Archangium primigenium: one gene and its partners. The protein of the gene in region 2 interacts with the protein of the main gene of each other region in a pairwise test. Links are inferred from orthologs where the notes say so. Each region holds a gene or a part of one and is shown on either strand. Other genes may lie near its edges. The genes, in order: I3V78_RS09290, I3V78_RS23270 and dnaE.

Region 1 (3,147 bases), 3.5 Mb from region 2 along the record:
CTCATTCGCGATCGCGGACATGGAGGGTCGGTTCCCTTAGATGAGGTACAGCATGGGGAAGAGGAAGATCCACACCAGGTCCACGAGGTGCCAGTACATGCTGCCCAGCTCGACCGCGGTGTAGTTGCGGCCGCTGAACTCGTTGCGCCAGGCCTTCACCGTGATCCACGCCAGCACGATCATGCCGATGACCACGTGGAAGCCGTGCAGACCCGTCGAGAGGAAGTAGATGGCGTAGTACATCGGCACGCCGGCCACCTGCAACTCGGGGTTGGTATCGAAGAAGTAGGGACCGGGCAGCTGCCCCTCATGGAACTTGTGGGAGTACTCGAAGTACTTGATGACGAGGAAGCCCAGCGCCATGGCGATGGTCAGCACGAACATCACCACCACCATGCGGTTCTTCGCCTCCCGGGCGTAGTGCACCGCCATGGCGGCGGTGAACGAGGAGGTGATGAGCACGATGGTGTTCACGGTGCCCAGGAACAGGTCCAGGTGCCGGCTGGCGGCGGCGAACCCGTCGTGGAACATGAACCGGTAGTTCGCGTAGATGACGAACAGACCGGCGAAGAGCAGGATTTCCGTGGCCAGGAACAGCCACATGCCCAGCCGTGCCGCGTGCTGCTGCACGTCGAGCGACGCGAAGTGCGCGGCCACCTGGGGGACGGGAGGAGTCCCGGCCGGGTAGGCCGGGACGGCGGCGTCAGACTTCATAGGGTTCCTCGGCCTTCTCGGGATCCACGTAGAAGTGGGGCTCCTCGGTGTAGATGGGCTGCGGGCCCACGAAGTTGTGCGTCGGCGGCGGGGACTCGGTCAGCCACTCGTAGCCCTTGCTGTGCCACGGGTTGGAGGCGGCCTTCTCGCCGTACACCAGCGCGTACACCAGGTAGATGGCGGAGATGATGAAGCCGAGCGCCAGCAGCGACGCGCCCGCGGTGGAGGCGACGTTGAGCGTCTGGAAGCGCTCCGGGTACTCGTAGTAGCGCCGCGGCATGCCCGCGTTGCCCAGGAGGAACTGGGGAATGAACGTGGCGTTGAAGCCCAGGATGATGAGCGCCGCGGACACCAGGCCCCATCCCTCGTGGTACATGCGCCCGAACATCTTGGGGAACCAGTAGTGGATGGCCGCCATGAAGGCCATGATGGTCGCGCCCACCATGATGAAGTGGAAGTGCGCCACCACGAAGTAGGTGTCGTGCCAGGGCACGTCCAGCGACGCCGTGGCGAAGGCCACGCCCGTCATGCCGCCGAACACGGTGAAGTAGAGGAAGCCGCAGAAGTAGGCGAAGGGCGTCTTGAAGTCGACCGCGCCCTTGTAGACGGTGCCCACCCAGTTGAAGACCTTGATGGCGGTGAACACGCCCACCAGCATCGTCAGCACCGCGAACACGCCCGCGTTGAACGTGGACTGGCCCGACACGAACATGTGGTGGCCCCAGGCGAAGAAGCCCACGAACGCGATGCCCAGCGACGAGAACGCCACGGCGCGGTAGCCGAAGATGTTCTTGCGGCTGAACGCGGCGACGATCTCGCTCATCACGCCGAAGGAGGGCAGCACCATGATGTACACGGCGGGGTGCGAGTAGAACCAGAACAGGTGCTGGAAGAGCACCGGATCTCCACCGCGCGCCGGATCGAAGATGCCGAAGTGGAAGAGCTGCTCGCCCACCACCAAGAGGAGCACGAGGCCGAGCACCGGCGTCGCCAGCACCTGGATGCACGCCGTGGCGTACATGGCCCACACGAACAGGGGCATCTTGAACCAGGTGATGCCCGGCGCCCGCATGGTGTGCGTGGTGACGATGAAGTTGAGGCCCGTGGCGATGGAGCTGAAGCCGATGATGAACGCGCCGAAGAGGATGGGCGCCACCGTCGTCGTCGTGTGCGTGCTGTAGGGCGTGTAGAACGTCCAGCCCGTGTCCATGCCGCCGTTGATCATGCCCCAGATGGCGATCATCGCCCCGATGAGGAGCAGATAGAGCGACAAGAGGTTGAGGCGCGGGAACGCCACGTCCTTGGCCCCCAGCATCAAGGGCAGCATGAAGTTGCCGAAGGCGCCCGGGATGGCGGGAATCATGAACAGGAAGATCATCACCACGCCGTGCATGGTGAAGGCGCGGTTGTACGTCATCGCGTCGATGATGGTCGGGCCCGGCGTGAGCAGCTCCAGGCGAACCACCAGCGCGTAGGTGCCACCGATGAGGAAGAAGAGCAGGACCCAGATGAGGTACATCACCCCGATGCGCTTGTGGTCGAGCGTCAGCAGCCACGACTTCACCGTGGTGCCATCGACCAGGTAGCTCGGATGGTGCTCGTGATGCTCATCCGGCGCGGGCACGGCGCCCGGCACGGCTTCAGTGCTACTGGATGGGCTCATAAACAGGTCCTTGTGTGGCACCGGTGCGGATGTCCGGGGTGCGCAGGGTCTTGATGTACTCGACGATGGCCGCGGTCTGCGGTCCCGTCAGCTTGCCCTGGAAGGTGGGCATGACATTGGGGAAGCCCGTCACGAGGTGGGCGCCCGGGTCCATCATGGACTGGGTGATGTAGGCCTCGTCCACGCGCAGGCTGGTGCCGTCCTGCATCGTCTCCATGCGGCCGTACATGCCCTGGAACGTGGGCCCGATGTGCGGCTCGCCATTGACGGTGTGGCACTTGAAGCACCCCACCTCGGCCGCCACCTTCTGGCCCTGGGCGGACATGCGCGCCGTCTCCGGCTCGAGCGCCAGGTCCGCCAGCGCGTCCTGGCGGTTCTGCAGGCCGCCCTTGCGCTGCTCCTTCACCCACGCGTCCCACTCCTCGGGGCTGAGCACGACCACCTCGCCCAGCATCTTGGAGTGCGACAGGCCGCAGTATTCGGTGCAGAGGATCTGGTACGTGCCGGGCTTGGTGGCCTCGAACCAGGTCTGCGTGTAGCGGCCCGGCACCGCGTCCATCTTGATGCGGAAGGCCGGCACGAAGAAGGAGTGGAGCACGTCACGCGAGGTGATGAGCAGACGCACCGGGCGGTTGGCCGGCACGTGCAGCACGTTCACCCCGTTGGGGCCCTCCGGGTAGGAGAACTTCCACATCCACTGCTTGCCCATGACGTAGACGTCCATCGAGTCCTTGGGCGGCGTCTGCACGTAGACGAAGTCCCGGAAGCCG
Region 2 (2,992 bases):
GCGCTTCTCGCCCGCGGCGATGAGCGCCTCGATGAGCCGGGCCTTGTCGCGCGTGGGCAGGGTCCGCAGCTCGTTCTGCAGGCCGTCCCGAGGTCCCACCTCGTACACGTCCACCCGCTGGGGAAGGTTGCCGAGCCCTGTGACGCGCGGGCCGCGATGTTGGTTCGAATGCACGTGTGTGATGTCCCGCGTCGAGCTGCGACTGCTACCCTTCTACATGTCCGTCACACCCGCTCCGCGCAACGTCCTCACCGGCGGATGTCCGCCCCCACGATGAGATCCAGGGAGTCCTCCGTCAGGGGGCTCCCGTCGGGCCCCCCGTGCACCCAGCGCACGGAAAACCCCGTGAATTCGAGCAGTTGCGTCAGTTCGTCCAGCGGATAGTACCGGATGGCGTACCGGCCGGAAAGCAAACGCCCATCGGGCAGGGTCAATCGCCGGTGGCCCATGTCCCGGCCACGCACCGCGTCGAAGTGGCTGTCCTCCTCCAACAGGCTCCCGTCGGGCAGTCGGGTGGAGAACGACGCCGGGCCCTGGGCGGCGATGCGGGCGTGGGGCACCGTGTGGAGGACCAGGCGCCCGCCCGGCCGCACGCACCGCGCCACCTGCCGCAGGAGCGCCACGTGCTCCGCGTCCGAGAAGACGAACAAGGTGGAGTACCAGGCGTAGGCGCCCGCGAGCGCGCCCGTGCGGAACGGCGGCGCGCGCAGATCCCCCTGGACGACGGGGAAGCCCGGCAGGCGCTCGCCGAGGGACAGCGCGTCACGCTCCAGGCCGAGGATGCGCCCGGCCAGGGGGCCCTCGGTGTTGAGGGGCGCCGCGTGCCGGCCGTGGCCGCAGCCCAGGTCCACGACGGGCCCGGGCGCGGGCAGATCTCCCAGACAGCCGCGCAGGTAGTCCACCTCGCGCGCCGTCGTCGCCGCGGACAGGAAGGGCCGCGTGGAGCGCAGGTACAGCTCGCCGAAGAAGTCCGAGTCCGCCGGGGGCGGTGCGCTCACCGGAGTCCGGCCTCCAGGCGCCGCGCCGCCTCGTCCAGCACCGCGTCGCTCTTGCAGAAGGCGAAGCGCGCCAGGCCCCGGCCCAGGTGCTTGTGCTCGGGGGGGTAGAAGACGCTGGGCGGAATGGCGGCCACCCCCACCCGCGTCACCAGGTGCCGGCAGAAGGCCAGGTCGTCCCCCAGGCCCTTCTGGGAGATGTCCGCGAGGAGGAAGTAGCTGCCCTCGGGGGCCTGGGCCGACAGACCCGCCCGGGCGAGCCCCGCGAGCAGGCGCTCGCGCCGGGCGTGGTACTGGGCCCGGAGGCCCTCGAAGTAGGCGTCCGGCAGGCGCAGCGCCACGGCCATGGCGGCCTGCAGGGGCGAGGCGGTGGCGAAGGTGACGAACTGGTGGGCGCGCTGCACGGCGTCGCGCAGCGCGGGCGGCGCGATGATCCACCCCACCTTCCACCCGGTGAGGCTGAACGTCTTGCCCCCGCTGCTCACGGTGACGGTGCGCCCGGCGAGCTCCGGCACCGTGGCCGCGCGCACGTGCCACGCCGGGGCGAAGACGATGTGCTCGTACACCTCGTCGGACAGCACGTAGGCGTCGTGCTCGGCGCACAGCGTGCCGAGAAAGGCGAGCTCCTCGCGGGTGAACACCTTGCCGGTGGGGTTGTGGGGCGTGTTGAGCAGCAGCAGGCGCGTGCGCGGGCCGAACGCGGCGCGCGCCTCGTCCGGGGAGAACCACCACGTGGGGTGCGCGGCGTCCGGCGGCCTCAAGGGGATGTGGCGCGCCCGGGCCCCCACGAACGCGATGTTGGCGTCATACGAGTCGTAGACGGGCGCGAACACCACCACCTCGTCCCCCGGATCCACCAGGCCCAGCAGCACGCAGAGGATGGCCTCGGTGGCGCCGCTCGTCACCGTCACCATGGTGTCCGGATCGATGCCCGTGTGGCCGTGGAAGCGCGCGCCGTGCTCGGCGATGGCCTCGCGCAACACCTTGAGGCCCGTGCTGGGCGCGTACTGGTTGATGCCCGAGACGATGGCCTGGTGGGCGGCTTCCTTCACGGCGTCCGGCCCGTCGAAGTCGGGGAAGCCCTGCCCCAGGTTGACCGCGCCATGCTGGAGGGCCAGGGCGCTGAACTCGGAGAACACGGTGGTGCCCAGCGGCGCGACCCGCTGGGCGAGGATGGACCTGCCGCTCATGCACGCTCCCTTGCTGCTCAGGAGCGCACGATAACGTCCCACGGCACCTGGCGCGCCAGGGATCCCCGCGCCCACCGGCTCCAGACGGCGGCCACCGCCACGGCGCCCACCACCAGCGGCACCGCGCACACGAGGTCCGTCGCGTAGTGGAAGCGCCCCACCAGCGTGGCCGCGATGAGCCCGAGCACCGGCAGGAACGCCACCCGGAAGACGCGCCGCTCGAAGCGCCAGGCGTACACCAGCACCAGGAGCGCCGCGCCCGTGTGCCCCGAGGGGAAGCAGTCCCGCACGAAGGTGGGCTGGAGCATGGCCGACTCCAGGTAGGGCGTGAGCCACAGGCCCTGGAGGCTGCCGGGGAAGGCCGCGTGGAGGAAGAAGCGCGGGCCGATGGCCGGCACCCAGGTGTAGAAGACGAAGTTGCAGGCGAAGAACAGGCCGAGCGCCAGCAGGTACTCGTCGAAGGCCTCGCGGCGCTGGGCGAAGTACAGGGCGCAGCCGAGCGCCAGCGGCCAGAGGAAGTGCCCGTAGTAGCACACCAGCAGCACGTCCATGAGCCAGCGCGGCGTCCACTCCCCGAGCACCACCGACGCCTGGGCGCCGAACAGGTGCTGATCCAGGGCGACGATGCGCGCGTCCTTGAGCCCCGGGGTGACGGCGCTCACGAGCGGGCCGAGCATGCCGTGGCCCACGCTCACCACGGGCAGCATCCAGAAGTCCGCGATGAAGGACACCACGCGCTTGCGGGGCCCATACGTCTCCAGCGTGCGGAGCAGGAGCGGGCCGAGCGCGAACACCGCGAAGACGAAC
Region 3 (4,307 bases), 3.1 Mb from region 2 along the record:
CAGACGCCAGGTGATCATCTGCTTGACGCGCTCGGGGTCGCGCGCGCCGCCGCCCCAGGGCCCGCCCCGGAAGCCCGTGAGCAGGACGAAGGCGAGGACGGCGGTGCCGGCGAGGACGTACTTGTTCCGGGTCTTCATGGGTGGCTCCTGGGCGCGGGGGCGAACCCCGCGCGGTGGGGGGACTGCACACCGGTCATCCGGTGACAGGACACACTCTGCGCGCCGCGCATTGGGCGTGTTTGAGCGGGGCGTGAAGAAACGTGAAGGCGGGGCACCTGGGGTGAGCGTGCGGCCAAGGGCCCGTGCCCCTCGCCCAACCCATTGGCTCCTTCACGAGCCGTACGGGCCATGACACAAACCCCCCGGTTTTCCGGGCCCGGCTTCACGGGGTTTCCGGGAGCGGACGGGATGCGCGGCCGGGAACTGGCGGGCGGACCGGACCTGAACTTTGGTGCAGACAAACCCGGGCAGCTGTCGCCCCCATCGACTACTTATCCGCCATGTCCTTTACCCACCTCCACCTGCACTCCCTCTACTCGCTGCTCGATGGGGCGATCCGGATGAAGGATCTCATCAAGACGGTGAAGGAGAAGGGGATGTCGAGCGTGGCCGTGACGGATCACGGCAACATGTTCGCCACCATCGACTTCTACAAGAAGGCGAAGGACGCGGGCATCAAGCCCATCATCGGCATGGAGACCTACGTCGCCGGGCCCAAGGGGCGCGAGGACCGGACCGAGAAGGTGGGCCACCACCTCATCCTCCTGGCCAAGAACAAGGAGGGCTACGACAACCTCAAGTACCTGTCGTCCATGGCCTACCGCCAGGGCTTCTACTACCACCCGCGCATCGACAAGAAGATCCTGGCCGACCACAGCAAGGGCCTGTTCGCGCTCACCGCGTGCCTGGGCGGCGAGGTGACGGGCGCGGCGTTCCGCGGGGACATGGACCACGCGCGCCGCGCGGCGCTCGAGTACAAGAACATCTTCGAGCCCGGCCAGTTCTTCCTCGAGGTGCAGTCCAACGGGATGCCCGAGCAGGAGACGGCCAACACCAACCTCAAGCAGCTCAGCCGCGACCTGGACATCCCGCTGTGCGCCACGGCCGACGCGCACTACATCAAGAAGGAGGATGCGCGCGCGCACGAGCTGCTCATGTGCATCGCCAGCGGCAAGACGCTCGCGGACGGCAAGCGCATGAAGCACTCCACGGACAAGCTCTACGTCACGAGCCCCCAGGAGATGCTCGCCTACTTCCACGACACGCCCGAGGCGGTGCACAACACCCAGCGGATCGTGGAGCAGATCGACCTGGAGCTGAAGCTGGGCAAGCCCATGCTGCCCACCTTCCAGGTGCCCGAGGGCTCCACCGCCGACAGCTACATGGCGGACCTGGCGCGCAAGAACCTGGAAGAGCGCTTCATGGAGATCGACACCGCGCGCTTCCGCGCGGGCCAGCCGCCCGTGGACCGCGAGCCCTACAAGGCCCGGCTGGAGCTGGAGATCGGCGTCATCCTGAAGATGGGGTTCAGCGGCTACTTCCTCATCGTGCAGGACTTCATCAACTGGGCCAAGCAGCACGGGATTCCGGTGGGCCCGGGCCGTGGCTCGGGCGCGGGCAGCCTCGTGGCGTACTGCCTGCGCATCACCGACCTGGATCCGCTCCCGTACAACCTGCTCTTCGAGCGCTTCCTCAACCCCGAGCGCGTGTCGATGCCCGACTTCGACGTCGATTTCTGCCAGGACCGGCGCGACGAGGTCATCAAGTACGTGGGCAAGAAGTACGGCGAGAACAACGTGGGGCAGATCATCACGTTCGGCTCGCTCAAGGCCAAGAGCGTGCTGCGCGACGTGTGCCGCGTGTTCGCGCTGCCCTTCAGCGAGGGCGACCGCATCTCCAAGCTGGTGCCCGAGGTGCTCGGCATCACGCTCAAGGAGGCCATCGAGCAGGAGCCCCGGCTCAAGGAGATGATGGAGAAGCCGAGCCCCATCGGCCAGGTGGACGGCAAGGACGTCACCACCAAGGACGTGCTGGAGATCGCCATGGCGCTCGAGGGCCTGCACCGCCAGCCCGGCATGCACGCGGCCGGCGTGGTGATCGCGGACAAGCCCTTGTGGGAGTTCGTGCCCACCTACCAGCCCCCGGGCCAGGACACCCTCATCACCCAGTTCGCCAAGGACGAGGTGGAGGCCGCGGGCCTGGTGAAGTTCGACTTCCTCGGCCTCAAGACGCTCACGGTCATCCAGAACGCGCTCAACCTGGTCAACCGCAATCCGCCGGGCGGCAAGAAGATCGAGCGCGAGGACATCCCGCTGGACGACGTGGAGGTCTGGAAGCTCATGGCGGAGGGGGACACCGCCGGCGTGTTCCAGATGGAGTCCAGCGGCTTCACCGAAATGGTGATGAAGCTCAAGCCGAGCTGCTTCGAGGACGTCATCGCCGCCGGCGCGCTCTACCGCCCGGGTCCGCTCGACTCGGGCATGGTGGACGTGTTCATCAACCGCAAGCACGGCCGCGAGCCCGTGCTCTATCCGCACCCGCTGCTCGAGCCCGTCCTCAAGGACACCTACGGCGTCATCGTCTACCAGGAACAGGTGATGCAGATCTCCCAGGTGCTGGGAGGCTACACCCTGGGCCGTGCCGACCTCTTGCGCCGCGCCATGGGCAAGAAGAAGGCCGAGGTCATGCAGGCCGAGCGCGCCGGCTTCCTCGAGGGCTGCAAGACGAACAACGTGGACCTGAAGGTCGCGGGGGAAATCTTCGACCTGATGGAGAAGTTCGCCGAGTACGGCTTCAACAAGAGCCACTCGGCGGCCTACGGCCTGGTCACCCTGCACACCGCGTGGCTCAAGGCGCACTACCGCGTGGAGTTCATGGCGGCCCTTCTCACCAGCGAGAAGGACAACACCGACAAGGTGGTGCTGCACATCGGTGAGGCGCGCCAGTCGGGCGTGCAGGTGCTGCCGCCGGACGTGAACCAGTCGGACATGGCGTTCGGCGCCGTGGAGGGGAAGATCCGCTTCGGCCTGGGCGCCATCAAGGGCGTGGGCGAGGGCGCCATCGAGTCCATCGTGGAGGCGCGCCAGGAGGGGCCCTTCAAGAGCCTGTTCGACTTCTGCGAGCGCGTGGACTCGCGGCGCGTCAACCGCAAGGTGCTCGAGGCGCTGGTGAAGGCGGGCTCCTTCGACTTCGAGAAGCGGCCGCGCCGGCAGATCTTCGAGAGCATCGAGCGCGCGATGAACCGCGGCTCCAGCAGCCAGAAGGACAAGGCCGCGGGCCAGAGCTCGCTCTTCGGGATGCTCGGGGGCGGGGGGCCGGGCGGGGGCGTGAAGGACGACTACGCCCAGGTGGAGGAGTGGGCGGAGAAGGAGCGGCTGGCGCTGGAGAAGGAGGCCATCGGCTTCTACGTGTCGGGCCACCCGCTGCACCAGTACGACAAGGAGCTCAAGCGCTACGCGCGGCCCATCACCGCGGTGCAGCGCGCGCGCAAGGACGAGCGGCTCACCATCGCCGGCGTGGTGGCGGCGCTGCGCGAGCGGCCCACCAAGACGGGCAAGCGCATGGCGTGGGTGACGCTGGAGGACCTGAGCGGCTCCTTGGAGCTCGTGTGCTTCCCGGGCAAGGACGGCACGCGCAACGTGATGGGCAAGGACGGCAAGTGGAGCAAGTCCGGGCCCAAGCCGGGCTTCGAGCACTGGGAGACCCTGCTCAAGAACGACGATCCCATCCTGGTGACGGGCACGGTGCAGATCAACCAGCGCGACGAGGACACGCCGGTGGCGGAGCTCATCGTGGAGGACATCCAGAGCCTCAAGGCGGTGCGGGAAAAGCGCACCAAGCGGCTGGAGTTGCGCGTGCCGGTGGACCTGGCCACGGACGAGCGCCTGGTGAAGCTCGCGGAGATCGTGAAGAAGTACGAGGGCGCGACCCCCATGGCGCTCAGCCTCCTGTTCGCCAACGAGGGCGAGGCGCTCCTGGGCAACTTCGCCCTCAAGGTCCAGGTGAGCGATGACCTCATCCAGTCCGTGGAGCGGCTGTTCGGCATGAAGGTGGTCGAGTTCGGCTGAGTGTTTGTGTTGACCTCACATACTTTGGGCAGAGCGGGGATGTCGAATGCTGACGAGCAATGAGCGAGCTAGGACATGCTGACTCGACTAAAGATTGACGGCTTCAAGAATATGAATGCTGTTGATATTCGTTTTGGTCCGTTTACTTGTGTGGCGGGTGGCAATGGAGTGGGGAAATCAAATCTCTTCGATGCCATTCGGTTTCTAAGTGCACTCGCTGATCAACCTCTGCTGGATGCG

The links.
Region 1: the proteins of I3V78_RS23270 (region 2) and I3V78_RS09290 interact in binary tests that used the Escherichia coli proteins (3 or more experiments, as listed by UniProt). The link is inferred for Archangium primigenium from one-to-one orthologs.
Region 3: the proteins of I3V78_RS23270 (region 2) and dnaE interact in binary tests that used the Escherichia coli proteins (3 or more experiments, as listed by UniProt). The link is inferred for Archangium primigenium from one-to-one orthologs.

What each region holds. Positions count from the first base shown.
Region 1 is NZ_JADWYI010000001.1:2,188,275-2,191,421, forward strand. Bases 41-3,040 are described here. They hold I3V78_RS09290 (cbb3-type cytochrome c oxidase subunit I), read right to left. Parts: upstream 2,378-3,040; coding sequence 704-2,377; downstream 41-703. Other genes in these bases: I3V78_RS09285 (cytochrome c oxidase subunit 3 family protein), read right to left, coding at 41-714; coxB (cytochrome c oxidase subunit II), read right to left, coding at 2,361-3,040. Also shown: more of I3V78_RS09285, read right to left, coding at 37-40; more of coxB, read right to left, coding at 3,041-3,147. UniProt on the Escherichia coli protein: Cytochrome bo(3) ubiquinol oxidase is the terminal enzyme in the aerobic respiratory chain of E.coli that predominates when cells are grown at high aeration.
Region 2 is NZ_JADWYI010000001.1:5,685,182-5,688,173, forward strand. The notes cover bases 91-2,935. They hold I3V78_RS23270 (aminotransferase class I/II-fold pyridoxal phosphate-dependent enzyme), read right to left. Parts: upstream 2,186-2,935; coding sequence 995-2,185; downstream 91-994. Other genes in these bases: I3V78_RS23260 (hydroxymethylglutaryl-CoA lyase), read right to left, coding at 91-174; I3V78_RS23265 (class I SAM-dependent methyltransferase), read right to left, coding at 249-998; I3V78_RS23275 (phosphatase PAP2 family protein), read right to left, coding at 2,203-2,935. Outside these bases: more of I3V78_RS23260, read right to left, coding at 1-90; more of I3V78_RS23275, read right to left, coding at 2,936-2,992. UniProt on the Escherichia coli protein: Shows aminotransferase activity with methionine and histidine as substrates, and to a lesser extent also with phenylalanine.
Region 3 is NZ_JADWYI010000001.1:2,566,983-2,571,289, forward strand. Bases 108-4,267 are described here. They hold dnaE (DNA polymerase III subunit alpha), read left to right. Parts: upstream 108-500; coding sequence 501-4,067; downstream 4,068-4,267. Other genes in these bases: I3V78_RS10945 (Spy/CpxP family protein refolding chaperone), read right to left, coding at 108-138; I3V78_RS10955 (AAA family ATPase), read left to right, coding at 4,143-4,267. Outside these bases: more of I3V78_RS10945, read right to left, coding at 1-107; more of I3V78_RS10955, read left to right, coding at 4,268-4,307. UniProt on the Escherichia coli protein: DNA polymerase III is a complex, multichain enzyme responsible for most of the replicative synthesis in bacteria. This DNA polymerase also exhibits 3' to 5' exonuclease activity. The alpha chain is the DNA polymerase catalytic subunit.